DNA from 2 places in the Neorhizobium sp. PAMB6716 genome. Region 2 is predicted to be linked to the other one. Evidence: predicted binding sites of a transcription regulator. Region 2 holds the regulator's gene; the other holds the start of a gene.

Region 1 (16,111 bases), 400 kb from region 2:
GCCGGAGATGTAGAGGAGGTCGAGCCCGTAACTCAAGGCGCCCTTCACGTCGGTCGGCATGCCATCGCCGACCGCAATGATCTTCGCCAGGTCGATTTCGCCCTTCACATCGCGGGCGCTGGCAAGCGCTGCCTCATAGATCGGCCGGTGCGGTTTGCCGCCGAAACGATTATGGCCGCCAAGCTGCGCGTAATAGGCGGCAACGGCGCCGGCGCAGGGGATGATGCGATGGCCGCGCTCAACGACGAGATCCGGATTGGCGCAGATCATCGGCACGTCGCGGGCGATAAAGCGCGACAGCATGTCGTGGTAATCTTCCGGCACCTCGCGCTCGTCATCGAAAAAGCCAGTGCAGACAATACAATCGGCGTCCGCCTCGTCGGTGACCATGACATCAAGCCCCTCAAACAGCGGCATGTCGCGCTCCGGGCCGAGCAGAAAGACCTTCTTCGGGCCTTCGGCGATCAGCGCGCGGGTGACGTCGCCTGAGGTGACGATCCGGTCATAGGCCTCATCCGGCACGCCGAGTACGCGCAGCTGGTCGATGACGCCGGGGGCCGGACGCGGCGAATTGGTGATGAGGACAACGGCAAGGCCTGCCTTGCGCGCCGCCGTCAGCGCTTCGCAGGCGGCAGGAAACGCCGTGATGCCATCGTGCAGAACACCCCAGACATCCGAAAGCACGAGATCGTAGCCAGCGGTGATCGCGCTGAGGTTCTTGATGCGGTCTGCCATGATCATCCTGATGCGTTGCAAGAAACTGGCGCTGACATGGCAAAGCTCCGGCCCGATGGCAAGGAGTTTTAGGCCGGCAGCACCAATCAGCCCTTACCTTGCGCAAGGGGTGGCGGCACGGCCCGGCGCCTTAAAAGCCGGAAAGGCGCCAGACGAGGCCGGCTGCGGCGCAAAGGCCGAGCACCTTGACCATGCCGAGCCGGATCCTGAGCAGCAGGAAGGCCGAGAGGGAAAAAAGCGCGAGCGCTGCTGCATCGAGCGAGGCCGGCTGCGGCCACCAGATGCCGGGCGCGCCAGCACCTTGCCAGCTGGAGAGGAAGGCGATGCGATCGACGTTCGCAAACAGCACGTGCAGGCCGAACCAGATGGCAAGGTTGAGGATGACGCCGACCACGGCAGCGGTGATGGCGGAGAGCGCCGCGGATATGGCCACATTGCCGCGCAGGCGCTCGATGTAGGGTGCGCCGGCAAAGATCCAGATGAAGCTCGGCACGAACGTAGCCCAGGCCGTTAACAGCGCACCAATGATGCCGGCGACCACGGGATCGAGCCCCGGCACGGTGCGAAAGCCGACGAGATACCCGACATAGGAGAGAACCAGCACCAGCGGCCCCGGCGTCGTCTCGGCCAGCGCCAGACCATCCAGCATCTCTCCCGGCCGCAGCCAGCCGTAATTTTCGACCGCCACCTGCGCCACATAGGCCAGAACCGCATAGGCGCCACCGAAGGTCACCAGCGCCATCTTCGAGAAGAAGGTAAACATCACCGCCAGGCTTTCGGCGCCGGCGATGAAGGAGAGGACAAGAAGCGGCAACTGCCAGACGCCGACCCAGAACAGCAGCAGGGCAAACGAGCGCGCAAGTGGCGGGCGGGCGAGAACCGGCGCGGTGTCACGCGGTTCGGAGACCGTCAGCGCATCGGGTGCGCTGGCACGCCGTGCGCGAAAATATCCGGCAAGGGCTGCAAGGAAAATAACCAGCGGAAACGGCAGGGCCAGCACGAAAAGCGCAAGAAATGCCAGCGCCGCCAGCACACGCAGAAAAGCGGTCTTCAGCGTTTTCCTGGCAAGCCGGATCACCGCTTCCACCACGACCGAGAGGACGGCGGCCTTCAGCCCAAAAAACAGGCCGGCAAGCCAGCCGGCATCCTGATAAAGCCCGTAGGCCGTGGAGAGCCCGATGATGACGAACAGGCCGGGCAGCACGAAGAGCAGGCCGGCAATAATGCCGCCGCGCACGCCATGCAGAAGCCAGCCGGCATAGGTGGCCAGCTGCTGCGCCTCCGGCCCCGGTAAAAGCATGCAATAATTCAGCGCGTGCAGAAAACGGTCTTCCGACAGCCAGCGGCGCTCGTCAACGACTGCCCGGTGCATCATGGCGATCTGGCCGGCCGGCCCGCCAAAACCCAGACAGCCGATGCGCGCGAAAACCAGCGTCAGTTCCTTCAGGGAAGGTTTGGGTGCCGTAACGTCGGCGGAGATGGCTGCCGCGCCTGCTGGATCGGGCGTCGCGACGCTCACGACACCACTCCGCCGCAATGGATGGGCAAAGCGTGTGACGGCGCTGAGAAAGGCGCAGATTTTTTAGAGGCCCGTTCTTGACTCATCACAGCACCGGTCTTATCTCGGGGTCGTTAGCACTCCCAATAGGTGAGTGCTAGCAACAGGGACACGGGCCTCCTCAAAGCCCGTAAAGGTCATTTGATCGAGGGATTAGACAATGGCAAGCACCAATTTCCGCCCGCTTCACGACCGCGTCGTCGTTCGTCGCGTTGAATCCGAAGCCAAGACCAAGGGTGGCATCATCATTCCCGATACCGCCAAGGAAAAGCCGCAGGAAGGCGAAATCGTCGCCGTCGGCTCCGGCGCTCGCGATGACAGCGGCAAGATCGTTGCACTCGACGTCAAGGTTGGCGATCGCGTTCTGTTCGGCAAGTGGTCGGGCACGGAAGTAAAGCTCGACGGCGAAGACCTTCTGATCATGAAGGAAGCCGACATCATGGGCATCATCGGCTGATTTTTCAGTCCGATCTTTCCATCCGAATTATCAAATCAACCAAAGGGCGTGATGCCCGGGAGTTTTGAACATGGCAGCTAAAGAAATCAAGTTCGGCCGCACTGCGCGCGAAAAGATGCTGCGCGGCGTCGACATCCTCGCAGACGCAGTGAAGGTAACGCTCGGCCCGAAGGGTCGTAACGTCATCATCGACAAGTCCTTCGGCGCACCGCGCATCACCAAGGACGGCGTATCGGTCGCCAAGGAAATCGAACTGGAAGACAAGTTCGAAAACATGGGCGCCCAGATGGTGCGCGAAGTGGCTTCCAAAACCAACGACATCGCTGGTGACGGCACCACGACGGCAACGGTTCTGGCCCAGGCGATCGTTCGCGAAGGCAACAAGGCTGTTGCTGCCGGCATGAACCCGATGGACCTGAAGCGCGGCATCGATCTGGCTGTTGCTGAAGTCGTGAAGGATCTCCAGGCCAAGGCCAAGAAGATCTCCACGTCTGAAGAAGTTGCCCAGGTTGGCACGATTTCGGCAAACGGCGACGCACAGGTTGGCCGTGACATTGCTGAAGCCATGCAGAAGGTCGGCAACGAAGGTGTTATCACCGTCGAAGAAGCCAAGACCGCCGAAACCGAACTCGAAGTCGTCGAAGGCATGCAGTTCGACCGCGGTTACCTCTCGCCTTACTTCGTCACCAACCCTGAAAAGATGGTTGCTGACCTGGAAGACGCTTACGTTCTCCTGCATGAGAAGAAGCTTTCGAACCTCCAGGCCATGCTGCCTGTTCTCGAAGCTGTCGTTCAGACCGGCAAGCCGCTCGTCATCATCGCTGAAGACGTTGAAGGCGAAGCTCTTGCAACGCTGGTCGTCAACAAGCTGCGTGGCGGCCTGAAGATTGCGGCTGTCAAGGCTCCTGGCTTCGGCGATCGCCGCAAGGCCATGCTGGAAGACATCGCGATCCTCACCGGTGGTACCGTGATCTCGGAAGACCTCGGCATCAAGCTCGAGTCTGTCACGCTTGACATGCTCGGCCGTGCGAAGAAGGTGTCCATCACCAAGGAAAACACCACCATCGTTGATGGCGCCGGTGCAAAGACCGACATCGAAGGCCGCGTTGCCCAGATCAAGGCGCAGATCGAAGAAACTTCTTCGGACTACGACCGCGAAAAGCTGCAGGAACGTCTTGCAAAGCTTGCTGGCGGCGTTGCCGTGATCCGCGTTGGCGGCTCGACGGAAATCGAAGTCAAGGAACGCAAGGACCGCATCGACGACGCGCTGAACGCAACGCGCGCTGCCGTTCAGGAAGGCATCGTCCCCGGCGGCGGTACCGCTCTCCTGCGTTCTTCCACGAAGATTACCGTCAAGGGTGCAAACGACGACCAGGAAGCCGGCATCAACATCGTTCGCCGCGCCCTGCAGTCGCTGGTTCGCCAGATTGCTGAAAACGCAGGCGACGAAGCCTCGATCGTTGTGGGCAAGATCCTCGAAGGCAACAGCGACAACTTCGGCTACAACGCCCAGACGTCTGAATATGGCGACATGATCGCCATGGGCATCGTCGACCCGGTCAAGGTTGTCCGTACGGCCCTGCAGAACGCAGCTTCGGTTGCTTCGCTGCTGATCACTACGGAAGCCATGATTGCCGAACTTCCCAAGAAGGAATCGGCTGGCGGCATGCCGGGCGGCATGGGCGGAATGGGCGGCATGGACATGATGTAAGACCCTTTGGGTCTTGCATCTGAGCCATCCGGTTCAGTTACGGAAAGGGCGTCGGGAAACCGGCGCCCTTTTTGCGTTTGTGCCGTCACCTGCGCCTTGCCAGATGATCCGCAATGCGGGAGGCAACGACGACTTCGGTACCGGCAAGTCCCGTCGAGCAAAACAGGGTTATGTCATCCGGTTCGCGTGCCGGGCCAACGGCGTCTTTAGCCTGTAATCCAGCAACAATGTCTGCCAGATCCTCGACGCGTTCGAGATGCGGCGTACCGGCAAGAAAGAACGGCCGCGCATAGGCCAGCAGTTGCGCAGGCGAATCCGTGACGATCCGGCGGGCAGCGGCAGCGATTTCAACGCTCAACTCATGCGCATCGACGGTTTTCGGGCCGACGGTATTGATGTGCACGCCGGGCATTAGCCACTCTAGCTTCAGCACCGGTTCGGGGCTGGCAGTCGCACAGAGCACGATATCGGCGCCCTCCACCGCAGCCCTTGCCATCTCGACGGCATGCACCGGTATCCCGATGCGCTCCTGCATCTCGATGGCGAAGCGCTGGCGGTTTTCGGCTGATCGACTGAACACCCGCACGCCCCGGACGCGACGCACCGCCACGGCCGCTTCCAGCTGCGTGCGCGCCTGCCGCCCCTTGCCGATGACGGCAACCACGCTCGCATCCGCGCGCGACAGGTGCCGAATGGCCGCTCCACCGATCGCGCCCGTTCGGATAGCGCCCAGCAAGGAGCCGATGACTATGGCCTTCAGGCGGCCCGTCTCCACGTTCCAGACCGCCACCAGCTGATCGTCCTGCTCGCTCGAAAAACTCGTATAGGCGCGAAATCCGGCGACGGGTTTTTGGCCACTGACACCGCCGCCAATCGTGAAGACAAGATCCCCGGCACCGCCAATCTGAACGGCATGGCGGGGCGGTGAGACAAAGGCACCCCTCGCCCGCTGCAGCAAGGCGTCCTCGACAGCTTCGATGGCCAGCGGCATCAGGGCCGGCAGTTCGAGGTGATCGTTGGTAAAAACACGCGTCATCGTCAGCTCCTGTTTGACATTGACAGGACGATGGAACCTCAACCGCTCTTGAGGTCAAGTGGGAAGCTCAGACGTCTCCGTGCTTTAACGGCCATGCCATCGTTCACCAATATCGAACAATTCGTCTTCGGTTGTTCATCTTTCGCGGCGCGACAATCTGGCGCATATATCCTGCCAGAACGTCATTGGCCATTTGGCCCTGCCCCCGGAGATCCTCCCATGTCCACCACCAACAATGCGATCCTGCTTCTCGCGCGTATCCTCCTCTCCTTCATCTTCATCCTGTCCGGCTTCGGCAAGCTGGCTGATCCGGCAGGCACGGCCGGCATGATTGCCGGTGCCGGCCTGCCCGCCGCAACTGCGCTCTCCTATCTCGCCGGCCTGTTTGAACTGGTGACCGGCCTTGCCGTTCTCGCCGGCTTCCAGGTGAAGATCGTCGGCTGGGCGCTGGCGCTGTTCTGCATCTTCACCGGCGCCGTCTTCCATTCGGGCACGGTTGCCGTTCCCGGCTGGCCGGATGCCGCTCTCGGCTGGATCAACACGCTGAACGGCATCATGATGATGAAGAACTTTACGCTGGCTGGCGCCTATATCCTGCTCGCCACCGTTGGCGCTGGCGCCTACTCGGTTGACGCTCGCCGCGGCACCGCACCGGCACTCGCTGCCCGCTAATCCCTGCCCCCAAGGCAAAAAAGAGCCCGCTGGAGCGATCCGGCGGGTTTTTTCGTTTTGGGAATACAGGCAATTCGGTGAGGGCGGAGCGAGTGGCCCCCTCATCCGGCTGCCGCCACCTTCTCCCCGCTGGGGAGAAGGGATTTTTTCGCCAGCGCTTCGGTTCTTTCTCCCTTCTCCCCTCGGGGAGAAGGTGCCGACAGGCGGATGAGGGGGCGGCTGGCACAAATGCCAACCAACGCCGTCCGCACAGCGCTTACAAAACCCCGCGCACCGCCTCCACAATCCTTGCGACAGTCGCATTGCCCTCATGCTCCGGCTTTTTCGCCCGCACCAAACAGGCCTCGGAGCGCAAAATCACGCCGTCCGACAGCACCTTCAGGTGATTGGCGACAAGTGTGGAGCCGGTCGAGGTGATATCGACGATGATATCGGCCTGTCCCGCCGCCGGTGCGCCTTCCGTGGCGCCTAAGCTTTCCACGATGCGATAAAGCTGGATGCCGTGCTGGGCGGAAAAATGCTGCTGGGTGAGGCGCCAGTATTTGGTGGCAATGGCAAGGCGACGGCCGTGGCGGGCGCGAAAATCGGCCGCGACGTCTCCGAGATCCGCCATGTTTTCCACGTCGAGCCAGATGTCCGGCACCGCCACCACCACATCCGCATGGCCAAAACCCAGACGGGCGGAAATTTCCATACGCCGGTCGGCGTCCGCCAGTTCCTCGCGGATCAGGTCCTCGCCGGTCACGCCGAAATCCACCGTGCCATTGCCGATCTCGCGGGAGATTTCCGAGGCCGAGAGGAAGGCGATTTCGACGTCTTCCATGCCCTCGATGCGGCCGCGATAGGAGCGCTCATTGCCGATGGCCGAAATCACCATGCCGGCGCGGGCGAAGATGGCGGAGGCATCGTCCTTCATGCGGCCCTTGGAGGGAAGCCCGATGGTAATGGTCATCGTGCGCCCCCCTTGGCCTTTTCGATGCGATCCAGCCAGAGGGCAAAGCCCACGGCCGGGATATGGTCTTTTGCGCCGAGCAGCGTCAGCATGCGGTCATACCGCCCGCCACCGGCCAGCACGTCATGATCGCCGCGCGCGGTGATCTCGAACACGAGGCCGGTGTAATAATCGAGCGGACGCCCGAAGGCGGCGCGCCAGGTGATATCGGCAAGCGAGGCACCGGCATTGGCAAAGGCGGCCACGCGCGCATCAAACCCTGCAATCGCCTGTTCCAGCGGCAGGCCGGCGGAACGGGCGAAATCGGCAAGCACGCCCGGCGCATAACGCAGCGACACGTTGATCGACAGAAATTCCTTCAGCGCATCGAGCTTGGCCGTGTCGAGCGAGGCACCGGCCAGCAGCCGCTTTTCCTTCAGCCGCTGCACGATTTCCGAAGGCGACCGGCTGGCATTGGTGAGATAGCCGGTGCGCTCCATTTCCGCTTCCACATGGGCGACAAGCGCTGCCTCATCGCCGGCTTCCAACAGCGCTTCCACCGCAGGCGAAAGACCCGTGACGGGCTGCGGGCGGGCGAGCCGTGCAATCATCGCTTCCAAGAGATCCGTCTGGCCAAAGGCGCGCACGAGGCGTTTTTGCCAGCCGGCGGGCAGACCAAGGGCTGCGACAACGGCCTCGAACACCGCCTGATCGCCGATGGTGACGGCAAGGCCGCGTCCCGGCAGGATTTTTGTGAGGCACGACAGCGCATCCACCACCACGCGGGCATCCGCACTTGCGGCATTGCGGTCCCCCAGATCCTCGATGCCGGCCTGATAGAACTCGCTTTCGCCCTCGCGGCGCTGGCGAAACACCTGGCCGAGATAGGCATAACGTTTTGGCGTGCCGGTTGCCGTTTCGATGTGGCGAAGGCAGACGGGAATGGTGAATTCCGGGCGAAGGCAAAGGCTTGCCCCGCGCTCGTTTTCGGTGAGGAAAATGCGCCGGCGCAGGTCTTCGCCGGCCATGTCGAGAAACGGCGCGGCGGGCTGGATGACGGGCGTATCCACCCGCGTTGTGTTGCGCGCGGCAAACTCTTCGAGCATCACGGCGGCGAAATCTGGCATGTCGGTCAGCGGCATGGGGTGGCTCCTGTTGGAGGATTGCCCCTCATCCGGCTGCGTCCTGCGGACCCTTCTCCCCGTGCAGACAGGAAGACGGGAGTTGACGCGCCCTCTCGATGATGTCCAGGCGCCGCGCAAGCTCGCCCCCCTCTGTCCTGCCGGACATCTCCCCCACGCGGGGGGAGATCAGCTGGAGCCGACAGCCTTGGGTTCGAAATTCTTGTGCAGACAACGCCGGCCGAAATCGCCAGATGGTGGATAGCGCAGATCCCTCTGGCTGATCTCCCCCCGTGTGGGGGAGATGCCCGGCAGGGCAGAGGGGGGTAACGACGCGGCACAACGCCAACCGGTTGACGTGCCGCCGCAAAGCGCGACCCGGGCAGCGCACGAAAACCGGCTCCCTCCCCCGTCTGGAGAGGGTTGGGGAGGGGAAACGCAGACATCAGCCCGCCTTCGCCCGCAGACGGTCTTGCGCCTGCTGGCCCAGAATTTCCTTCACCGTCTCGACCAGATCCGCCTCCGGCACCATGACCTGCGCGACGCGAGCCTCGCGCCATTCGGTGTTGTCGGTAATCTCGCCGGAGAGGCGCTTGCCCTCGATGAGGTCCTTGATCTGCACGACACCCTCAGCCCGCTCGTCACCGCCCTGGATGATGGCAATCGGCGAACCGCGACGGTCGGCATATTTCAGCTGGTTGCCGAATTTCTTCCAGTTGCCCTGGTACATTTCAGCGCGGATGCCGGCATTGCGCAGGTCCTGCGCAAATTTCTGGTAGCGGCCCATGGCCGCCACATCGCCATCCATGACGGTGACGAGAACCGGCGCCAGAACCTCGTCCTGCCCCAGCTTGCCAAGGTTCTTGAGCGCCGTCATCAGGCGCGACACGCCAATGGAAAAGCCGGTGGCCGGCACCGGCTGGCCCATGAAGCGCGACACCAGACCATCATACCGCCCGCCACCGCCGACCGACCCGAAGACGACTTTTTCACCTTTTTCGTTGGTGACATCGAAGGTGAGTTCGGCTTCGTAGACGGGGCCGGTGTAGTATTCGAGGCCGCGGACGACGGAGGGATCGATAATGATACGCTTCGTGCCGTAGCCAGCCGCACTGAAAAGTTCGGCCATAGTCCGGAGTTCTGCCGCGGCCGCACGACCCGTGTCGTTGTCGGCGCCTCGTTTTCCGACCATTTCCACGAGGTCTAGGTTGTCAAGCCAAACGGCTTCCGGATCACCCGATTGCCGATCATCAAGAACGACATTATCTGGTAGGCCACCTAACTTAGCGCTGGTGAACCGAGCACCCGTTGAGAAGAACACAATTTTCTCCTCAACGATATTGATCTGCTCTTCGGTAAGACCTGCACCCTTGGTGAAATCTCCGCTTTCATCCTTACGGCCTTCACCCAACAAAAGCTTCACGCCCTCGGGGCCAAACTTGTCGAGCTTGTCAATCGCCCGCAGCACATTCAGCCGCCGCGCCGCGTTCTCCTCGCCGCCGAGGCCAATCGCTTCCATCACGCCATCCAGAACCTTGCGGTTGTTGACGCGGATGACGTAATCGCCGCGCTTGATGCCGAGCGCTTCCAGCGTATCGGCCATCATCATGCACATTTCGGCATCGGCAGAAACGCCGGGTGCGCCAACGGTATCGGCATCGAACTGCATGAACTGGCGGAAACGGCCGGGGCCTGGCTTTTCGTTGCGAAACACATAGCCGGCACGGTAGGTGCGGTAGGGCAGCTGGATCTCGTTGAAATTTTCCGCGACGTGGCGGGCGAGCGGCGCGGTGAGATCGTAGCGCAGGCTCATCCACTGGTCGTCGTCGTCGGTCAGCGAAAACACGCCTTCGTTCGGGCGGTCACTGTCGGGAAGGAATTTGCCGAGCGCATCGGTATATTCAAACAGCGGCGTCTCGATCGGGTCAAAGCCGTAACGCTCGTAAACCTCGCGGATTTTGGCCACCATCTCGTTGGTAGCATGGATGTCGGTGGCGGTACGATCCCCGAAACCGCGCGGCAGGCGGGCCTTCAGTTTCTGCGGTTTTTGCTTTTTGTCGCTCATGATCGTCATCCTTGCCCCCGGCACAGGAAAAAAGGCCGGAAATGTGTGCGGTTTCTTAGAGGATGCAGGCCAAGGCGGCAAGCCTTGAAGCTTGCACAAAGGCTGGCCGCAGGAGCAGCCGGCCTGCTAGGATGGGTGGCCGTCGGAGATTGCGCGATGAACCCGCATAACACCCGATATGCCGGATGAAACCTATGCGCTCCTCAGCAAGGAGGCCGAAAAGGCCGGCTCGACGGTCGAGGAATTCATACGCGACACGGTCAGGAGCCATATCGGGCGCGAACTGCGTGAGCAGGAGGTTTCCCATGGTCGGCAAGAGTTCTCACAGTCTGTTCAAGAATTGCCTTCGGCGCGGCGAAAATGGTGATTTCGAGAACCGGAGCGGAGCGTACATTTGGTACGTGAGTACCGGAAGCGCAGAAATCGCCATTTGCAGCCCGCCGGAGGTAATTGTGGGACAGACTTTTAGGTGCCTGACGCGGGTTGCGGTCCCCATCCATGACGGCGCAAGCTCGCCCCCCTCTGCCCTGCCGGGCATCTCCCCCACAGGTGGGGAGATCGGCTGCGGCGACCTCTCGTACTTCGTCGGCGCGCAGGTGCTTCGAGCGAGGGCGCACAGCTGTTTGCCTTGCGGGAACAGAGCAATGGGTTAAATGGGTTCTGCGTGCTGGTCATTCCCATTCAAGAAGATCGCAATACCCCATGATCCTCGAAGCCTTCCATTATGCCGCAAGCTGGCCGCTGACGCCAAAGCCGTTTCGCGACCACATTGCCTCCTCCATCAGCCTTTTGGCCCGCGCCAACCGGTGCCGCAGTGCCTGGGCAGAACATGAGGACAACAGCAAGGCGCATGTGCTTGCCGCCGTGAAAAACCTGAAGCAGCGCCGCACCGCCGTCGTGCTCGGCTCCGGCCTGTTGCGCGATGTGCCGATCCTGGAACTTTCTCGTGCGTTCGATACGGTGGTGCTGGTCGATCTCGTGCATCTGGCAAGCGTTCGGGCTTTTCTCATCGCAAAACGACTTTCCAATGTGCGGCTGATCTGGCGCGATCTCTCCGGTTATGACGAGGCCGTTGCGGGACAGGTGCCGGAACCGCTCGGCTTCCTGCGGCAGGTGCCGTATCTCGATCTCGTCGTCTCCGCCAACATCCTCTCGCAGATAAGCGTCGGCGCCCGCTGGCGGCTGAAAGCCGAGGGACGGAGTTCTGAGGCTGACATCGTGCTACCCGCCCTCATCCGCGCCCATCTCGACGGGCTGGCACTGGTTTCGGCAAAAACCTGCCTGATCACCGATGTCTCCTATTGCACGCAGGACAGAACGGGAAAGATTCTGGAAGACCACGATCTTCTGGCCGGCGTGCCCGTGCCCGCCCGTGACCGCAGCTGGGACTGGCCGGTGGTGCCGTTCGAGGAGGCGGGCGGCGCGTACCGGGCGGTGCATCGGGTGGTGGCGGGGTGATGGACAGAAGGCGAACCGCAGCGCGTGCCGCCCCCTCATCCGCCTGCCGGCACCTTGTAACTTCCCAATAGCCGCATTTGGGTGTGTACTGCCCGATGCGGTGGCGGATGGGAGACCGACAAACCTTTGGGACACCAAGCCCGTGGGAGAGCAAGGGTCTCCGTCCGCCGTTCCATCGAACCCGAACAGTCGCCAGGACCGCTTGCGCAGGCAAAGTCCGTTTAGGCAAGGATGGGAAAAGATGGATATCGTTGTTGGGATCGATGTTTCGAAGGATCGTCTGGATATCGCCGTGGCGCCATCCGGTGTGACGTTTGCGGTGGAAAATACGCATGCGGGCGTCGAAGATCTGGTCTCGCGACTGCAATCGATCAAAGCCGATGCCGTTGCCATGGAAGCAACCGGCGGGTTTGAGATGCTGGCGGTGGCGGCGCTGTCTTCGGCGGGCTTTGCCGTCCTCGTGGTCAATCCGGCGCAGGTGCGTTCTTATGCCAATGCGATCGGCCGTCGCGCCAAGACAGATCCGATCGATGCGGCAGTGATTGCCGCTTTCGTGATTGCGACCCAGCCAGAGCTGAGACCGCTCAAAGACTTGGAAACCCAGGCTTTGTCGGCACTTGTGGCCCGCAGGCGGCAGATCGTCCAGATGATCGTGGCCGAGGAAAACCGGGCGCGCATGGTTCTGGCGAAAGAGGCCCAGAAGAGCATTACGCGGTTGCTGAAAGCCCTCAAGCGCGAGCTGGAAAGTCTCGACGCCGATCTCGATGAACATATCCGCAGGTCGCCGCTGTGGCGGGTGCGCGAGCAGCTGCTGACATCGGTGCCGGGGGTGGGGGCCGCCACCGCTCGCACGCTGCTCGCCGAGATGCCGGAACTGGGCAGTCTCGATCGACGTCAGATCGCATCGCTGGCGGGTCTGGCACCCTTTACCCGACAATCGGGCACGTGGAAAGGCAAGAGCTTCATTGGCGGCGGCAGGGGCAAAGTGCGGGCCGTGCTGTTCATGGCAGCCCTCGTCGCCAGCCGGCACAACCCCGTGCTCAAAGCCTTTCGTGACCGTCTCGTCGCAGCCGGCAAACCCAAGATCGTCGCCATCGTCGCAACAATGCGCAAACTCCTCACCATGCTCAACGCCATCATCCGGGACCAAAAACCATGGCAAAACGCTTGACTGCAAAGACAGTCGCTCTCCCCGGGGGGAGAAGAGAGTGTGCGGCCGCCTGCCTGCCGTGACCACAGACAGTTTCGCCTGCGTCCCCTGCCCGTGGCTTGCCGCCACGCCAACGGTTCGCTTCTCCCCTCGGGGAGAAGGTGGCGCGGAGCGACGGATGAGGGGGCGGCTTGCGCCGGCGCCCACGCTCATCAACTGGCGCTCCAGGGATTGGCGGCCTGACAAGGGTCATCAAATGCATTGCCCAGCCGCCATAAATCCCCTAGTTTCATGCCATGCGCCACCTCGCCCAGCTTTTGATGGTTCTGTCGATTGTCCTGCAAGGGATGATGCCTGCCATGGCAATGCAGGCCCCGATGCCGCATCATCAGAGCGCGCAGTCCCATCATCACGGCCATGGCGCGGATAAGATTGAGGTAGCAGGCGATGCGGCGGCGGACCATTGCCCCACCTGCAAACCCATGCATGCCATGACCTGCTGTTCTGCCTCACTCTGCGGCACCTGCCTGTCGCCCATGCCGGTGGTGACTCAAGGGCAGACAAAAATCCTGCCGCTGCGTTATCCCCTTGCCCGCGTGGCACAGATGCTGGCCGGCGCGCCCGATCCGCTGGTTCCGCCGCCCCGCGCCTGAGCGTTTGCGATGAATGGGCCGATCCGGCCTCTCTTCCATCCATATGTTTCAGACAAAGGGAAATCCCCATGAAGACCAGACTGCTTTCGGCTGCCTTCACCGCAGCGCTCATTTCTGCCGCCCCGCTTCTCAGCCCTGCCGCGAGGGCGCAGGATATGCCCGCCCATGCCGGGCATGGCGAGGTGAAAGGCACCATGAAGGGCCAGATGCCAAAGACGGCGGACACGCCCTCCTCCCGCGCCTTCATGGCCGCCAACCAGAAAATGCATGGCGACATGGCCGTGAAATACACCGGCGATGCCGATGTGGATTTCGTCCGCTCCATGATCCCGCACCATCAGGGCGCCATCGACATGGCGCGCGTGGAACTGGAACACGGCAAGGACCCAAAGATCCGCGCGCTGGCGCAAGCTGTGATCCAAGCGCAGGAGGCTGAAATCGCCGATATGAAGGCCTGGCTGAAAAGCCGCGGCCAGTAAGGAAAGGCAGGCCGAGCCCGGAGCAATGGCGCCTGCCAGCGCCATTGCCTTGCCGCAGCCGGGCGTTGGGGTAGAATGACCAAAAAATCCGGGAGGTTGCCCATGACGATCCGCCCATTGACCGTGATCGGTTTCGATGCCGACGACACGCTGTGGCAGAACGAGCAGTTCTATCGCCTGACGGAAGGCCATTTTCGCGACCTGCTGACGGAATTTGCCGAGGGCGAGCATGTGTCCGAGCGGCTGCTGGAGGCGGAAAAGCGCAACCTTGCCCATTACGGTTTCGGCATCAAGGGTTTTACCCTCTCGATGATCGAGACCGCGCTGGAGGTCACCGGCGGCAAGGTGTCCAGTCAGGCAATCGGCAAGATCCTGGCCATCGGGCGCGATCTTCTGAGCCATCCGGTGGAATGCCTGCCGCAGGCGCGCGCGGCGCTGGAGGCCCTGCGCGGCCGTTATTTTCTCGTGCTGATCACAAAGGGCGACCTGTTTGACCAGGAGCGCAAGCTTGCCCAATCCGGCCTTGGCGATTTTTTCGATGCGGTGGAGATCGTCTCCGACAAGACCGCGACCACCTATCGCCGCATCTTTTCCAGATATGGCGAAGGCCCCGAACGGGCGATGATGGTGGGCAATTCGCTGAAATCCGATGTGGTGCCCGCCATTGCCGCCGGCAGCTGGGGCGTGTTCGTGCCGCATGAACTGACCTGGGTTCTGGAACACGTGGAGCGGCCGATGGAAGCACCGCGTTTTCGCGAAATCGAGACGCTGGGCGAGTTGCCCGACCTTGTTGCTGAGATCTGTAGCTGACCGGTTCAGGGCCGCGCGAATGCGCCCCGCAGCGCTTCTACCTCGCTCTGGCGGTAGCAGCCGTCGAGATGGTCGTTGACCAGCCCCATCGCCTGCATGAAGGCATAAACCGTGGTTGGACCGACGAACGTCCAGCCGCGTTTCTTCAGATCCTTGGATAGCCGGATCGAAACGGCGGTCGTCGGATTGGCGCGCAGCGTATCGAGATCCATCACGGCCGGGCGCTCGGAAGGCGCCGGCTCATAGGACCAGAAGAATTTGGCAAGCGAGCCGAATTCATCGCGCAAGTCCACGGCGCGCCGGGCATTGTTGATGGTGGAAACGATCTTTCCCCGGTGGCGGATGATGCCGGCATCGGCCACGCAGCGCTCGATATCCGCCTCGCCGAACTGCGCCACCTTTTCGAAATCAAAGCCGGCAAAGGCTGCGCGGAAATTGTCGCGTTTGCGCAGGATGGTGAGCCAGGACAGGCCGGACTGAAAGCCTTCGAGGCAGATCTTTTCAAACAGCCTGATATCGTCGGTCATCGGCAGGCCCCACTCTTCGTCGTGGTAGCGCTCGTAATCGGCAAGGCCCTGATGCCAGCTGCAACGGCAGCGCCCATCCGCCCCTTCGATGATCCCCGGCTTCTGCATCTGTCCTGCCCCTTCAACGCGCTGCCTTTCCGTTTAGCGGGGATAAACCATGTCTGCCAACCACCGATTAACCCTGATGCCAGAGTTTGCGCCAAAACCTGACAGGCAACGGGGGCGCATTTACCTTTCACTTGCACCTTTCCCGCAATTTCGGGCGATCGCAGGCTGAAGGCGATCAAGGGGTTAAGCATTTGCAAAGGATAAGGCCGATGAAGAGGATGTGGCTGATCGGTGCGCTGGGTCTTGCAGCCTTTGCCGGGCCGGCCGTGGCCGATGACCGATACGCGGAGCGCCCGCCTGTCATCGTCAGCCCGGATCTCACCGCGCCTTGGATCACCCAGCTTGGCGGCACACCACGCCGCGCCGTGGCCGCTGCCCCCGGCGTCCGCGCCGCTCAGGTCCCGCCGCCGCCGGGCTTGCGCGTCATCTACCGGCAGCCCCAGTCCCTCGCCCAGCCTTCGCCGCGCACGCAGTCCACCCAGATCCGCCCGAGGCAGCAGGTGGAGGCGCGCCAACCGGTGCAGACGGCAGTGGCCGGACGCGCCATCCCTGTCATCCGTGGCCGTATCGAGCCGCAATTTTTGCCGCAGATCGTCACCTTCGAAACGCAGCATGCCCCGGGCACGATCATTATCGATAC
Region 2 (16,111 bases):
GGCATAGATGAGGTCGAAACTCATGCGCGGAAAAATTTCGCGCGCCAGGCGGATGGCTTTCAGCGCATCGGCGACATCATGCAGCCGGCCCAGAAATTTTAGGTCGCGGTCGTTCAGGGCCTGCACGCCAAGCGACACGCGGTTGACACCGGCGGCCCGATAGCCGCGAAACCGATCCGCCTCGACGCTGGAGGGATTGGCTTCCATGGTGACTTCGATGCCGGCGGGCACATGCCAGCGCGCGGCGATGCCGTCCAGAATGGTTTCCACCGTCCGCGGGTCCATCAGCGAAGGCGTGCCGCCGCCCATGAAAATGCTGGTCACGGTTTTCGGGCCTGACAGGGCCCGCATCGTGTCCATTTCCTTGAGGAAGGCAGCGGCAAAACGCGGCTGGTCCACCGGCTGGTGGCGGACATGGCTGTTGAAATCGCAATACGGACACTTGGCCGCGCAGAACGGCCAGTGGACGTAAAGACCAAAGCCCGGTTCGCCGGTATCGGGCAGCAGAGGGGCGTCGGTCAGCACGGGCGTGTCAGCCTTCCAGGCAGGTTTCGACAAAAATCTTGAAGGCGCGGGCGCGGTGGGAGAGGGCGTGTTCGTCGCCCGGCTTCCAGCCATGTTTTTCGTCGGCGCTCATTTCACCGAATGTGGTGTCGAAACCTTGCGGTTGAAAGAGGGGATCGTAGCCAAAACCGGCCTTACCGCGCGGCGGCCAGGCGATTGTGCCTTCCACCTCGCCGCGGAACATTTCGGTATGGCCATCCGGCCAAGCCAAGCAGAGCACGCTGACGAAACGGGCGGTGCGCTGCTCGGGGGCGACAGCGCCCTTGTCTGCCAAGGCCGTTTCCACCTTCTGCATGGCCATCTGGAAATCGCGGGTGCCATCGGCGGTTTCCGCCCAGTTGGCGGTGTAGACGCCGGGGGCGCCATCCAGCGCATCGATGACGAGGCCGCTATCGTCGGAGAGGGCAGGCAGGCCGGAGGCCTTGGCCGAAGCTAGCGCCTTGATCGCGGCGTTTTCCTCAAATGTCGTGCCTGTCTCGTCCGGCTCGACGAAGTTCAGTTCGGCGGCGGATTTTGCCGAAAAGCCGAAGGGGCCGATCAGGTCGGCGATTTCGCGGATCTTGCCGGCATTGTGGCTGGCAACGACGATGGTGCGGGTCTCAAGCTTGCGCATCGCAGATGTCCTATAGAATGTTCCAGAGCGAAGGGCTTGCGCATTCCAGGCTGTTGCCGGCGGGATCCCGAAAATAGATCGAGCGGGCGCCGCCCGGCCAGTGAAAATCGGATTCGATGGCGACACCTGATGCAATCAGGTTTTCCACCACATGATCGAGCGCCCGGTCCTCGACGCGAAAACAGGCGTGTCCCGCACCGGTCGTGCCATGCGGGGGAACCGGCAGGGCGCCTTCCGGCGGCGGTTTCACCGTTTCTGCCCGGTTGAATACAAGGAGAACACCGGGGCCGCAGCGATAAAACACATGTCTGTTATCGGCCCGCGTGATCTTTTCGAGCCCGAGCACGCCGCCATAAAAGGCCTCGGCCGCGTCGAGATCGTCCACGTAAAGTGCCGTTTCCAGAATGCCCTCGATCATTGCAGCGCCCTCCGGTTCAGCCAATTGCCTGCTTCTGCAGGGCCACCAGTTCGGCAGTGCCGGCGGCGGCGAGATCGAGGAGCTTCAGCAGTTCCTCGCGGGAAAACGGCTTGCCTTCCGCCGTGCCCTGCACTTCGACAATGCCGCCGGAGCCGGTCATGACGAAATTGGCATCGGTTTCAGCGGCGGAATCTTCGAGGTAATCGAGATCGATCACCGGCTGGCCGGCAAAGATGCCGCAGGAAATGGCGGCCACATGATCCTTCAGCACGCGCTCGAGCTTGATCATCTGGCGCGTTTCCATCCACTTCAGACAATCATGCAGCGCAATGAAGCCGCCGGTGATGGCAGCAGTGCGGGTGCCGCCATCGGCCTGGATGACGTCGCAATCCACCGTGATCTGCTTTTCGCCAAGCGCTTCCAGATCGATCACCGCGCGAAGCGAACGGCCGATCAGGCGCTGGATTTCCTGCGTGCGGCCGCCCTGCTTGCCGGTTGCGGCTTCGCGCTTCATGCGGTCGCCGGTGGCGCGCGGCAGCATGCCATATTCGGCTGTGACCCAGCCCTTGCCGGAATTGCGCAGCCATGGCGGCGTCTTTTCTTCAAGGCTTGCGGTGCACAGAACATGCGTATCGCCGAATTTCACCAGGCAGGAGCCTTCCGCGTGTTTCGAAACGTTGCGCTCGAAACTGACTTTGCGCATCTGGTCGGTTTTTCTGCCTGAGGGTCGCATGGGGTTCTCCTGAAGGGTCTGTGCAGGCGTCTTAAGGCGCTGCCCGCGCTTTTGCAAAGAAAAACCCGGTATCGAAAGGGTTGTTTGCGGCAACCTAAGCGGATTCCGTTTTGCCAAAGGCCATAGAGACATTATATTTGTCATGGAAAAGTCATTGATCGGAAGACATGCGGCAGATGGGCGTTCATACACCGGGTTCAGGGCAGGGCAGCACAGCTTTGCTGGACGACCGCTCGCGCGAGATCTTCCGCCGCATCGTGGAAAGTTATCTCGATACCGGCGAACCGCTTGGCTCACGCAGCCTGTCGCGGCTGTTGCCGATGTCTCTGTCTCCCGCCTCCGTGCGCAATGTCATGAGCGATCTGGAAGAGCTTGGCCTCATCTATGCGCCGCATGTCAGCGCCGGCCGGCTGCCGACACAGACGGGCCTGCGTTTCTTCGTCGATGCCTTCATGCAGGTGGGCGATCTCTCCATCGAGGAACAGGCCGATATCGAGCGGCAGATCCGCGCCGTCGACCGGGCGCAGCCGATGGAAAGCCTGATGACCGAGGCAACCCGCATGCTCTCGGGCGTCTCGCGCGGGGCGGGCATCGTCATCACCGCCAAAAGCGATTCTGTGCTCAAACATGTCGAGTTCATCCGGCTTGAGCCAACGAAGGCGCTGGCGATCCTGGTTGGCGAACATAACCAGGTGGAAAACCGCATCATCGAGCTTCCCGCCGGCGTGACCTCCTCGCAGCTGACGGAAGCGGCCAATTTTCTGAATGCGCATCTGGCCGGCCAGACGTTGCCGGAACTGCGCACGCAGCTCAAAAGCCTGAAGGACGAGGTGCTGACGGAACTGGATGCCCTGTCGCAGGATCTCGTCCAGCGCGGCCTTGCCATCTGGTCTGGAGACAATGAGGAGGGAAAACCCACCCGCCTCATCGTGCGCGGCAGGGCAAACCTGCTCGAAGGCCTTGGTGGTGCCGAAGACCTCGACCGGTTGCGGCTTTTGTTCGATGACCTCGAAAAGAAGGACAGCCTGATCGAAATCCTCGAACTGGCCGAGAGCGGGCCGGGCGTGCGCATCTTCATCGGCTCTGAGAACAAGCTTTTTTCGCTGTCGGGCTCGTCGCTGATCGTCGCCCCCTACCGCGACGAGGAAGACCGTATCGTCGGGGCCGTCGGCGTCATCGGCCCGACGCGGCTGAATTATTCCCGTATTGTCCCCATGGTGGACTATACCGCCCAGCTTCTGGCCCGGTTGACGCGCAAGCCGCTCTGACCGCCTTCACGCCCATGTCGCTCTCCTTGCGCTTAATCGGCCTTGCGTCTTGATTTTTGAGGCGCAAACCTCGATATCGGGCACAAATCCCAACCCTCTACCGGAGAACGTCATGACCGACGAGACGACCAAAAACGGACCTGACGCAACAGCGAACGAGAACACGGCCGAAGCCGTGGCTGCGGCGCTGGACGAGAGCGCGACGGAGAACACCGAAGCGCAGGCGCCCGATCCGATCGAAACCCTGAAGGCTGAGAATGCCGAACTGCGCGACCGCTTCCTGCGGCTTGCAGCCGAGATGGACAACCTGCGCCGGCGCACCGACCGCGAAATCAAGGACGCCAAGTCCTATGCCGTGACGGCCTTTGCCCGCGACATGCTGGCCGTGTCCGACAACCTGCGCCGGGCGCTCGATTCCATTCCGGACGAAACGAAGGACACCGGCGATGCGGGCCTGAAGGCGCTGATCGAAGGCGTCGACATGACCGAGCGCGCCATGCTTTCGGCGCTGGAGCGCCACGGCGTGAAAAAGATCGAGCCGGAAGGCCAGAAGTTCGACCCGAACTTCCATCAGGCGATGTTCGAGATCCCCAACACGACCGTTGCCAACAACACGGTGATGCAGGTGGTGCAGGCCGGTTACGTCATCGGTGAGCGCGTGCTGCGCCCGGCGATGGTCGGCGTGTCCAAGGGCGGCCCGAAGGCGGTGGAAACCGGTGACACCGCGGCAGCTGCTGGCGAAACCAACTGATCGCTGTCATCTTGCAATAACAAGAGGCCCGTTTCCGATAAGGAGGCGGGCCTTTTTTGTGACGTGAGGGAAGCTTGGGGGTCGCACGGTGCGGCCAGCGGCCGCAGGCAGGGCGACAAAAATCAGGCGGCGTTCGAGGCCTGTTCTTCGTTGAGGAAGGCGTAGATCGCGGAGGCCGAATCGGTGGCGCGCAGTTTGGCGACCAGTTCCTGGTCGCGCAGCACGCGGGCAATGCGGGACAATGCCTTCAGGTGATCGGCGCCAGCGCCTTCAGGGGCGAGCAACAGGAACACCAGATCGACCGGTTCATCGTCCAGTGCCTCGAAATCGACAGGCGTTTCCAGACGGGCAAACAGGCCCTTTATGGAGCCGATCGTACCGAGCTTGCCGTGCGGAATGGCAATGCCGTGTCCAACGCCGGTAGAGCCCAGCCGCTCGCGCTGCAAGATGACGTCGAAGATTTCCCGCTCCGGCACGCCGGTCAGCTTGGAGGCCCTGAGCGCCAGTTCCTGCAGCAATTGCTTCTTGGAATTCACCTTCAGGGCCGGGAGGATCGCATCTTGTTGCAACAGGTCTGCCAACGCCATTCTTTTCATCCTTCTGCCCCCGAAGGGGATTGGGAGTGCCCGAAGGCACTCCCGTCAGGCTATCCCTTGATACTGGCGGCGTCGATCCAACCAATATTGCCGTCGTTGCGGCGGTAAACAATGTTCAACTGCTTGCCCGGGTTCTGGAAAAACAGCACCGGTTCGTCAGTCATGTCGAGCGCCATGACAGCGCTTGCGACGGTCATGGTCCTCAGAGGCTTGGAGCTTTCCGCCACGATGGTTGGCGCAAAATCCTCAGGCACTTCGTCTGCCTCATCCGGCACGCTGTCCATCACCGTGTAGGAGATTTCCGCGTAACCGTTCTGGCTTTCGCCAGCATGGTGATCGCGCAGCTTGCGCTTGTAGCGGCGGATGCGCTTTTCAATGCGCACGGCCGCTGCGTCGAAGCTTATCTGCGGATCATTGGCCTCGCCTGCGGCATGCAGCACGACCCCGGTATCGAGGTGCAGCTTGCAGTCCGTTGCAAAACGGGAGCCGGATTTCTCAACGATCACCTGCCCCGAATAGCCTCCGTCATAGTACTTTGTAACCGCCTCCCCGATATGGTCCTCGATCCGTTTTCTGAACGTCTCGCCGATTTCCATATGCTTTCCGGATACACGCACACTCATGGAATTCTTTCCTTCTTGTCGTGACTTGCGTTGCCAGTCTACGTCAAGCGGTCCACTCATCCAAGCGTCTCTCGCATGGCTAAGCCGATTTCAATCTCGATTGCCCTTTATCAAGCGTTACCTTCGGGGCGACCCTGACCTGAATTGCCGGTGCGGCGCGCTTCTAGCGGCGCACGCCCTGAAAGTCAACGCTTTGGCTCGACTGGTCCGGCAGCGGGAGATGGCCGGCAGGGGCAATGCCGGCGCATGGCGCGCACGCCCCTGCCTTATCGGGCGGTCAAATCGTGAAGAGCCGTGATCAGCAGGCGGCAAGCTTGGCGCGGGCACGTTTTTCGCGCCGTCGCTGCACGGAGGAGGGAATGTTCATGGCTTCCCGGTACTTGGCGACCGTACGCCGGGCAAGCTCCACGCCACCGTTTTTGAGGCTGATGACGATGTCATCGTCGGACAAGACGGCATCCGGGCTCTCCTTTTCAATGAGGAGCCGGATGCGGTGGCGCACCGCTTCTGCCGAGTGGCTGTCGCCGCCTTCGGCCGAGTTGATCGACACCGTGAAGAAATATTTCAGCTCGAACAGGCCGCGCGGCGTCAGCATGTATTTGTTCGAGGTGACGCGGCTGACGGTCGATTCGTGCATCTTGATGGCGTCGGCGACCGTCTTCAGGTTCAGTGGCCGCAGGTGATCGACGCCGTGGAGCAGGAAGGCATCCTGCTGGCGCACGATCTCGGTTGCCACCTTCATGATCGTCCTGGCGCGCTGGTCGAGGCTGCGGGTCAGCCAGTTGGCCGTCTGCATGCATTCGGAGAGGAAGTTCTGGTCCTCGCCCTGACGCGTCGCCTTTTTCGAGACCGTCTGGAAATAGGCCTGGTTGACCAGCACCTTCGGCAGCGTGTCTGGGTTCAGCTCCACCAGCCAGGCGCCGTCGGAACCGGCGCGCACGACGATATCGGGCATGATCGCCTCGGAAATCCCCGTCTGGAAACTGGCGCCGGGGCGCGGATTGAGGCCGCGGATTTCGGCAAGCATGTCCATCAGGTCTTCGTCGTCGACGCCGCAGATCTTGCGCAGGCTGGCAAAATCGCGTTTGGCAAGCAGGTCGAGATGGGCGATCAGCGCCTGCATGGCCGGGTCGAACCGGTCGTTCTGGCGCAGCTGGATGGCCAGGCATTCGCTGAGCGAGCGGGCAAACACGCCCGGTGGATCAAGGGTCTGGGCAGCGGTCAGCACAGATTCGATGGAACTTTCAGAGGTGCCGAGCCGCACGGCCATATCGTTGATATCGCCGTGGAAATAGCCGTTTTCGTCGAGCTGGTCGATGAGGTGCTGGACAATCAGCATGTCGGAGGGCTTTGACAGCAGGAACGGGGCCTGCTGCGTCAGGTGGTCCTTCAGCGTCACGACACCGGCGACGAAATCGTCAAGGTCGTAGCTTTCGCCGGCATCTGCGCCGGGCATGGATTTCCACTGGCTGATCAGTTCGGGCGCATCGGCGCCACGCGGGGCGACATCGTCCTGAAAGACGTTTTCGAAATTTGCGTCCAGACGTTCGCTCAGCTGTTCGTGGCGGGCAGATCCGTTGTCGAACCAGTCGGCATCGCTGCCGCCATCGGATGCCTCGCCATGCCCGTCGCCCACGGATGCGGCGCCGTCGCCATAGGATTCGGCAGAATCGGCATAATCACTGCCTGTTTCGCTCTCATTTGGCGCAATTTCCAGCAGAGGGTTCTTTTCCACTTCCTGCGCGATGAAGTGATTAAGCTCGATATGGGTCATCTGCAGCAGCTGGATGGACTGCATCAGCTGCGGCGTCATGATGAGCGATTGGCTCTGACGCAGGAAAAGGCTGGCGGATAATGCCATGGCGGACGCTGAACTCCCGTACAAATCCCCCTTTCGCACCCTTTGTCACCGACACACAGGATCACGCAGAGCACTTGGCCCAAAAATTGCTTTTTTAATAGATTTGGTCAAGCACAGAGGTGACGCGAAAGTAAATTTCTTGTCAGGTTTGTGTCAGAGACTGAATTTGTCGCCCAGATAGAGACGACGGACATCGGCATTGTTGACGATATCTTCGGCGCGACCATGCGTGAGCACTTCACCGGCATGGATGATGTAGGCGCGATCGATCAGTCCCAGCGTCTCGCGCACATTATGGTCCGTTATCAGAACGCCAATACCGCGCGCCGTCAAGTGACGCACGAGATTCTGAATATCGGAAACGGAGATCGGGTCGACGCCCGCAAAGGGTTCGTCGAGCAGCATGAAGGCGGGGTCGGTGGCAAGCGCGCGGGCAATTTCCAGGCGACGCCGTTCACCGCCCGAAAGGGCGACGGCCGGCGACTTGCGCAGGCGCTCGATGTGGAATTCTTCCAGCAGCTCGTCGAGCTTGCGCTCGCGCTTCTGGCGGTCGCGCTCATGCACTTCCAGCACGGCGCGGATGTTTTCCTCGACGGTGAGGCCTCGGAAGATCGAGGCTTCCTGCGGCAGGTAACCGACGCCAAGGCGAGCCCGCCGGTACATCGGCATATGCGTGACGTCATTGCCGTTGATGGCAATCATGCCCTCGTCGACACCGACAAGACCGGTGATCATGTAGAAACAGGTGGTCTTGCCGGCGCCGTTCGGACCCAGCAGACCCACGGCTTCGCCGCGGCGCACGATCATCGATACGCCGTTTACCACACGGCGCGTGTCATAGGTCTTCGACAGGCTGTGCGCAATCAACGTGCCTTCGTACCGCGCCTTGTCACGCGGGTCGAAAGCTTCGGTCGCGCCCGCCTTGGGGCGCCTTGAAAACAGGGACATCGTGATGTTCGGTTTCTCTAAGGCTTCGGCTGCTGCTGCGGGCGGGACTTCGGGTCGAGCATGATCTCGACACGGCCGCCGCAGCTGTCGAGCTTGGCTTCACCGGTGTTCATCAGCACGGTCAGCTTGCAGCCCTTGAAAACATTGGGACCATCCGACAGCACAACCTGCTTGCCGGTGAGAACGAAGGTCTGCGAGGCCATGTCGAAGACGCCGCTATCGGCGGTTGCCTGCTGCGTGCCCGACGTGAGCAGAACCTTGTTGTCGATGAAGATCTTGTCGATATCGGTCTGGCCGGAAGACACAGTGCTGCCTTCACCCTTGTACAGCACAACCATCGTGCCGGAATGCATGGTTGTGGCGCCCTGGACCACCTGCACATTGCCGGTGAAATAGGCCTTCTTTTCCTCATCCTTGATCTCGAGCTGGTCGCTCTGGATCTGGATCGGCTGATCCTTGGACAGCTTCATGCCGTCCATCTTTTTCGTCGTCGTCTGCGCCGATGCCGTTGTGGCAAGACAGGCGAGCGCCAGGCCGGTGATGAGCCGGGCGGCGAAGGGGTGTGCGAAGGGGCGGCAAAGGGTCATGGGGCCGGGCTCTGGTTGCCTTGGTTGGTGAGAGCGGCGCCTGCCAGATTGACCTGGACCTGACCCGCGAAGGTGATGGTACGTCCCTTATCCGACATCTTCATCGTCTGTGCAACAATGGAGGCCTTGTCCGTGGTGATCTTCACGGGGTCGGTCGTTTCCATCGTGCTTTGTGGCACATCGAGGAAGGCGGTCTGGAAATCGGCGGTAATGCCGTTGCTGAGGTTCACCTGGAAGGGCTTCGTCATGTTGAGCCGGTCCTTGGACCGATCGAAGATGCCGCCTTGTGCCGTCACACGGGCAATCACGTCTTCATTCATCGGCATGGCTGCCTTGACGTTTTCGAGCGTGATCATGTTCTGGTCGGTCAGATCCTGCAGGGCGCGCGTGGCCGTCAGCGAGTAGCTGATGCCCTTTTCGTTGCGCCCGGCAATGGCCGGACTTTCCATGACGATCTTGCCATCTTCAATGGTGGCGCTCTGGATGGTGAGATTTTCGGGCAGGTAGGTGCGCACGACGGAGACAGCGATGAAGATCGCCGAAATGATCGTCGCTGCCACTGGCAGCAGCACGCGCAGTCTGCGCACGCGTCTGGAATGCGCCATCGCCGCCATATAGGCATTGGTGCGCGCGTCCATGAGCGTCGATCCGTGCTGTGTTGTTGTTTTCTGCAGCATTGAAACCTTTAGGGGCCTCCCAGTGCAGAATGTCTGCGCCAGGCGGAGGCGGAACAGGATGGGCTTCCTCCAACTCCAATATGGCTTTTATCCATCAAGAAACAATAAAGGCCGACACAATTTCGTGTAATGCAGGCCTGCCCGGTCGCCATTCTTGCCTGTGTGCGGCGCGAAGGACACGGTTGGCGTGCTCTGCGCGACAAGGATTTATGCGACCGACCTGCCGTGTTATGACGCAAGGCACGTGGTCGGGATCGACCCGGGCAGCCTTTTTTCAGAACGGCAGGCCCGACAGAGTGAAACAAGCGAGGAATCCATGGACCAACTGGCCATTGCCGATCGGCGGATGCTGCGTCGCAAGCTTACCTTCTGGCGCGTGGCAGCAGCCCTGCTCCTCGTTGCCATCGGTTTTTCCGTCTACCGGTATGCCGCAGGCGGCGGCGGAACCGTTGCGCCGCACGTGGCCCGCGTTGAAATTTCCGGCATGATCACCGATGACGACGAACTGGTCGAGCGGCTGGAGGCGATCGCCAAGAACAGCCAGGCCAAGGCGCTCGTTGTTTCCATTTCGTCGCCGGGCGGCACGACCTATGGCGGCGAGCGTATTTTCAAGGCGCTGCGCGCGGTGGCGGCCGAAAAGCCTGTTGTGTCCGACATTCGCACCCTTGCCGCCTCCGCCGGCTACATGATCGCCTCTGCCGGCGACAATATCGTCGCCGGTGAAAGCTCGATCACCGGCTCGATCGGCGTCATCTTCCAGTATCCGCAGGTGCAGCCGCTGCTTGAAAAGCTTGGCGTATCGCTCGATGAGATCAAGTCGGCGCCGCTGAAGGCCGAGCCTTCGCCCTTCCATCCGGCCAGCGACGACGCCAAGGCGATGATCCGCGCCATGGTGATGGACAGTTTTGACTGGTTCGTCGATCTGGTGGCCGACCGGCGCGGCATGACGCGCGACGAGGTGCTGAAACTTGCCGACGGCACCATCTTTACCGGCCGCCAGGCGCTGAAGGTGAAACTGGTCGATCAATTGGGCGGAACGCCGGAGATCCGCAAGTATCTGGCCTCGCGCGGCGTGGACGACAAGCTGCCGATCGTCGAGTGGAAGAAGGCCGAGCAATCCTCCTTCCTGTCGCTTGCCTCTGCAGCAGGCATTGCCGGACTGATGGGTCTTGACGTAAGCAGCCTATCCAATGCCATGCGCGGATGGGGTGCGGGAAACTTGTTCCTTGACGGTCTGGTCTCGGTTTGGCAGGTTGGGCGGCAGTGAAAGTCTAATCCTTTCAGGGGGAAATCGTGATCAAGTCAGAACTGGTGCAGATCGTCGCGGCACGAAATCCGCACCTCTATCACCGCGACGTCGAGAACATCGTGAATGCGGTTCTGGACGAGATCACCGATGCGCTGGCGGGGGGCAATCGGGTCGAATTGCGTGGCTTTGGCGCATTTTCCGTGAAAAACCGGCCGTCACGCTCCGGCCGCAACCCGCGCACCGGTGAAACGGTGTTCGTCGAGGAAAAATGGGTGCCCTTCTTCAAGACCGGCAAGGAGTTGCGCGAGCGGCTGAACCCCGATCTGGCCGACGAGGAAGACGAAGACGCCGATTGATTGCGTCTTTGCAGCGCTCCGGCGTTGAGCCTGCCTTGAAAGCGCCGGTTCGGACGCTATCCTCGTTACACTTGAAAGCACCGCAACCGGCGGCGCTTCGCCGTTCAGATTCGCCAGGAGCTATCGATGAACCGGGTCAAGAAAATCGTCAGTCTGGTGGTTTTCGTGCCGCTTGCGATCGTGCTGATCGTGCTGTGCGTGGCCAACCGGCAGGTGGTGACGCTGGCGTTGAACCCGTTCGAACCTCAGGATACCGTGCTTGCGCTGAGCGGCCCGTTCTTCGTTTTCCTGTTTCTGGCGGTGATCTTCGGCATGCTGCTGGGCTCTGTCGCCACCTGGATCGCCCAGGGCAAATACCGTCGCCAGGCCCGCATTGAAGCGCGCGAGGCGCTGAAACGCCACCAGGGCTTGCCGGCGAGCAATGCCACCACACCGGCGAGAAACTCGGCATCTCCGGCGCTGACGCTTCCGCCCGCGAAGGGCTGAAACGCCAGTCGAGAAGGTTTTTAGAGGTCGCTGACGCGTTCTCCCACCGCTGCGTTGAAATTGGCGAAAAACTGCTGCGCCAGCTTTTGCGAGGTGGAACCGATCAGACGTGAGCCGAGCTGGGCGAGCTTGCCGCCCACCTGCGCCTCCGCCTTGTAGGTGAGGATCGTGTCATTGCCGTCTTCGCGCAGCACCACATCGGCAAATCCCTTGGCAAAGCCTGCAATGCCGCCCTTGCCTTCACCGGAAATGCGATAACTCTCGGGCGCATTGATGTCGGTGAGGGTGACTTCGCCGCTGAAACTGGCCGAGACAGGGCCGATCTTGATCTTGACGGTGGCCGCAAGTTCCGTCGGCGAGGCCTGCTCCAGCGTCTGACAGCCCGGAATGCACTGTTTTAAAATCTCCGGATCGTTCAGAGCGGCCCAGACCACCGGACGCGTTGCCGCAATGCGTTCTTCTCCAACAATGTCCATGGCTCTCCTCCCAAAGCGCCGTGCGTCCCTGTGGGCGCACTTGGGGCGCTCCATATTGCCGATCGTGCCGGCCGTGCTCCTCTAACGACCGTTCACCTTCCTGTATCGCAGACCGGAAAGCGCTTTGCCAAGGGGCTGGCCAATGCTATTTGCTGCCGTCAGACCAGACATCAGCGGACGAGACGCGTTGAAGAAGAAATTTGAACGGCGCGAGCCGAGATCCCTATCCAAAAATGCCGGCGACCCGCAAAACCGCGTGCGGGCAGAAAGCCGTGCGCCGGCAAAGACATCGGCAAAATCGCCGGCAAGCTCGGAGAGCAAGCCTGCACGGCCTGAACCAGCGGCGCTGCAGCCCGTGGAGGTACGCCCGCTTCTCAAGCGCAGCGGTGATCTGCCGGCCGAGCGCGTGCCGGTCATTCTTTCGTCTGAGGCCGCCGGCGATTTCCACCTGATCGACAGCGGTGCCGGACTGAAGCTGGAGCAATACGGACCGTATCGCATCGTGCGCCCGGAAGCGCAGGCGCTGTGGCAACCGACGCTTGGCCCCCATGTCTGGGAAAACGCCGATGCGATCTTTACCGGCGACACCGACGAAGACGGCATGGGCCGCTGGCGGTTTCCAAGGGAAGCGCTTGGCGAAACCTGGCCGATGGCGCTGCTCGGCGTCGATTTTCTCGGTCGTTTCACCGCCTTTCGCCATGTCGGCGTGTTTCCCGAGCAACTCGTCCACTGGGCCTTCGTCAAGGAACAGGCCGAAAAGGCCGGCCGGCCGATCAAGGTTTTGAACCTCTTTGGTTATACGGGCGTCGCTTCGCTGGTGGCAGCTTCAGCTGGCGCCGAAGTCACCCATGTGGATGCCTCCAAGAAGGCGATCGGCTGGGCGCGCGAAAACCAGGCTTTGTCGCGGCTCGACAAGGCGCCGATCCGCTGGATCTGCGAGGATGCCATGAAGTTCATCCTGCGCGAGGAGCGTCGCGGCAACCGCTATGACATCATTCTCGCCGATCCGCCGAAATTCGGTCGCGGCCCGAACGGCGAAGTGTTTCATCTCTTCGAACAATTGCCGCTGATGCTCGATGTGTGCCGCGAGATCCTGTCGCCGAACGCCATCGGCCTGGTGCTGACGGCCTATTCGATCCGCGCCAGCTTCTATTCGATCCACGAGCTGATGCGCGAGACCATGCGCGGCGCGGGCGGCGCCGTCGAATCCGGTGAGCTTGTGATCCGCGAGGCAGGCCTTGACGGCCACACGCCCGGGCGCACGCTTTCCACCTCTCTCTTCAGCCGCTGGGTGCGCACATGACAAACGAAGACCGCCGGACCGGTACCGGCCGGGTAGGGCAGGTGAAGGAAGTCACCAGCCTTTCCAACCCGATCATCAAGGACATCAAGGCGCTCTCCAACAAGAAGGACCGCGAGGAAACCGGCACCTTCATGGCGGAGGGCTTAAAACTCGTCATTGACGCGCTGGAACTGGGCTTTGAAATCCGCACGCTGGTTTATGCGAAAGCCGCCAAGGGCAAGCCGCTGGTCGAGCAGGTCGCGGTAAAAACCGTGGCGCGCGGCGGGCTTGTGCTGGAAGTCAGCGAAAAGGTGCTGTCTTCGGTGACGCGGCGCGACAATCCGCAGATGGTCGTCGGCATTTTCGAGCAGCAGTGGAAACGTCTGTCCGATCTGCGGCCGGAACTGGGGCAAACCTTCGTGGCGCTCGACCGGGTGCGCGATCCCGGCAATCTCGGCACGATCATCCGCACGGCCGATGCCGCCGGCGCATCTGGCGTCATCCTCGTTGGCGAATGCACCGATCCGTTTTCGCTGGAGACGGTGCGGGCCACGATGGGCTCGATCTTTGCCATGCCGCTCTACCGGGCGTCTGTCGGTGAGTTCATCGGTTTTGCCAGAAAATCCGGTGCGCAGGTGGTGGCCACGCATCTGGCTGGCGCCGTCGATTACCGCACGATCGATTATAAGCCGAAACCGACCATCCTTTTGATGGGCAACGAACAATCCGGCCTGCCGGATGAGCTGGCGAAGGCGGCCGACCGGCTGGCGCGCATTCCCCAGCAGGGGCTTGCCGATTCGCTCAACCTTGCCGTTGCCACCGCCGTCATGCTGTTTGAGGCGCGCCGGCACCTGCTCAGCCTGGAGGCCCGATGACAGAGCCTGTTACAACCCGGACGCTTCTGTCGCGGCCCGTGCCGATTGCCATCTTCATTGTCGTTGCCGTCCTCCTTGACCAGTTGATCAAGGTGGCGGTGGAGGCTTTCCTGCCATTACAGGAGGCTGTTCCGCTTCTGCCGGTTCTGGCGCTCTACCGCACCTATAATCTCGGCGTTGCCTTTTCCATGCTGTCGGACATGGAAGGCTGGTTCATCGTGTCGATGCGCCTCGTCATCGTCGTCTTTGTGCTGTGGCTCTGGCACCGCACGCCAAAAGACCGGATGTTTGCGCATCTCGGTTTTGCGCTGATCATTTCGGGAGCAATCGGTAATATTCTTGACCGCCTGTTTTATGGGCATGTTGTAGATTATATTCTCTTTCATACCCAAACATGGTCTTTTGCTGTATTCAATCTGGCAGACAGCTTTATAACAATAGGTGCCGGATGCGTCATTCTTGATGAACTGCTAGGATCTAGACGCAAGCGCGCATAATCTTTACGCTTGAAGTGATAAGCTTTGAGAAGGAACTTGTGCTAATTATGCGTCATGCGCGTATTCACCGATCGTCACTGCTGGCCTCGAATCGCTTTCTTGCGACGACCAGATGGGCAGGAGGGGTCGTGAAGCAGGTCCTGCGGAGTGAACGAACGCGATGAGCCGATTCCTGACAGATGGCGGGGTTTATCTTGAACACGGATCGGCAAACGTGCCGGATGTTCACGCCGCCATGACGCCGCTTGCCTTTCTTGCCAGTCAGGATCTGTTTTCCCATCCCGCTCTGGTGCGCGCTGAAAACGGGGTGGTCAAGGGATCCAACCTGACGTTCCGCCTGCTGACCGGCTGTGCCGCCCCGGAGGGCCGTCTGCCCGACGAACTGGGGATCGCGCTTGCGCCGGAACCGCTGCTTCAGCCGAAGGATATCGAGGTCCCCACAGTTGAAGGCATGCGCATCTTTTCCTGGCAGGATGTTGTCCTGCAGGATCCGATCTCGCAGGCAATCCTCGTGCTTGGCACGGGGCGGGATGTGACAGCCGAGCGGGATATTGCCCATCAGCGCGAAGAAGCGCGCCTGCATGCGGAGGAGGAAAGCGCCTCGAAAACCCGGCAGATGGCAACCGTTGTGCATGAACTGCGCACGCCGCTGACCGGCATTCTCGGCATGAGCCATCTGCTGGAACAGACCAGCCTGACGCTTGAGCAGAAGAACTATATCGGCGGCGTCCACCAGGCGGGCCTTGCGATGGCGCAGCTTGTCGATGATCTTCTCGACTTCGCCACCCTGCAGGCCGGCCGTTTCCGCCTGAACAGCCGCGCGGAAAACCTGCGCCAGTTGCTGGAAAGCGTCGTGGAAATGCTCGCCCCGCGCGCCCATGAAAAATCGATCGAGATCGGCTCGACTGTTGCCTTCGATGTGCCGACGCTGATGGATTTTGATCCGGCACGCCTGCGACAGGTGCTGTTCAACGTCATCGGCAATGCCGTCAAGTTCACCCATGAGGGGGGTGTACTGACCCGTGTCGGCATGGATGGCGGCCATGTGGTGATTACCGTTGCCGATACGGGACCGGGCATGACGGCGGAAGCGCAGCGGCACATCTTTGCCGAATTCGAACAGGCCGGAGAGGCCATGGACCGCAGCGGCGGCACCGGCCTTGGCCTTTCGATTGCCACCCGAATCCTCAACGAATTCGGCGGATCACTGTCTGTCGACAGCGAAAAGGGCAGGGGCACCACCTTCACCAT

Evidence for each region. Region 2 encodes HrcA, which represses chaperone genes, less so after heat shock. Its sites were predicted from a motif close to GTTAGCACTCNCNNNNNGNGAGTGCTAAC; they were not measured.
Region 1: a site for HrcA is predicted at 2,367-2,395, ahead of groES (co-chaperone GroES). Genes of this name have one in related genera too.

Annotation. Positions count from the first base shown of each region.
Region 1 covers NZ_CM177835.1:2,594,363-2,610,473, forward strand. The annotation lists gene AC4CWH_RS12750 (TIGR01459 family HAD-type hydrolase) at 1-735, opposite strand, end outside; gene chrA (chromate efflux transporter) at 866-2,254, opposite strand; gene groES (co-chaperone GroES) at 2,454-2,750, shown strand; gene groL (chaperonin GroEL) at 2,821-4,461, shown strand; gene AC4CWH_RS12770 (ornithine cyclodeaminase family protein) at 4,547-5,497, opposite strand; gene AC4CWH_RS12775 (DoxX family protein) at 5,717-6,169, shown strand; gene hisG (ATP phosphoribosyltransferase) at 6,426-7,121, opposite strand; gene AC4CWH_RS12785 (ATP phosphoribosyltransferase regulatory subunit) at 7,118-8,242, opposite strand; gene hisS (histidine--tRNA ligase) at 8,667-10,286, opposite strand; gene AC4CWH_RS12795 (hypothetical protein) at 10,465-10,653, shown strand; gene AC4CWH_RS12800 (hypothetical protein) at 10,989-11,744, shown strand; gene AC4CWH_RS12805 (IS110 family RNA-guided transposase) at 11,986-12,915, shown strand; gene AC4CWH_RS12810 (hypothetical protein) at 13,107-13,358, opposite strand; gene AC4CWH_RS12815 (hypothetical protein) at 13,386-13,547, shown strand; gene copM (CopM family metallochaperone) at 13,610-14,026, shown strand; gene AC4CWH_RS12825 (HAD family hydrolase) at 14,129-14,836, shown strand; gene AC4CWH_RS12830 (DNA-3-methyladenine glycosylase I) at 14,842-15,471, opposite strand; gene AC4CWH_RS12835 (L,D-transpeptidase) at 15,681-16,111, shown strand, end outside.
Region 2 covers NZ_CM177835.1:2,996,520-3,012,630, reverse strand. The annotation lists gene hemW (radical SAM family heme chaperone HemW) at 1-525, opposite strand, end outside; gene rdgB (RdgB/HAM1 family non-canonical purine NTP pyrophosphatase) at 533-1,177, opposite strand; gene AC4CWH_RS14670 (VOC family protein) at 1,188-1,595, opposite strand; gene rph (ribonuclease PH) at 1,612-2,328, opposite strand; gene hrcA (heat-inducible transcriptional repressor HrcA) at 2,505-3,596, shown strand; gene grpE (nucleotide exchange factor GrpE) at 3,709-4,347, shown strand; gene ptsN (PTS IIA-like nitrogen regulatory protein PtsN) at 4,470-4,934, opposite strand; gene hpf (ribosome hibernation-promoting factor, HPF/YfiA family) at 4,994-5,566, opposite strand; gene rpoN (RNA polymerase factor sigma-54) at 5,865-7,427, opposite strand; gene lptB (LPS export ABC transporter ATP-binding protein) at 7,581-8,375, opposite strand; gene AC4CWH_RS14630 (LptA/OstA family protein) at 8,393-8,962, opposite strand; gene lptC (LPS export ABC transporter periplasmic protein LptC) at 8,959-9,639, opposite strand; gene sppA (signal peptide peptidase SppA) at 9,956-10,906, shown strand; gene AC4CWH_RS14615 (integration host factor subunit beta) at 10,933-11,244, shown strand; gene AC4CWH_RS14610 (DUF1049 domain-containing protein) at 11,371-11,730, shown strand; gene AC4CWH_RS14605 (SRPBCC family protein) at 11,751-12,206, opposite strand; gene AC4CWH_RS14600 (class I SAM-dependent methyltransferase) at 12,349-13,509, shown strand; gene AC4CWH_RS14595 (TrmH family RNA methyltransferase) at 13,506-14,363, shown strand; gene lspA (signal peptidase II) at 14,360-14,860, shown strand; gene AC4CWH_RS14585 (hybrid sensor histidine kinase/response regulator) at 15,021-16,111, shown strand, end outside.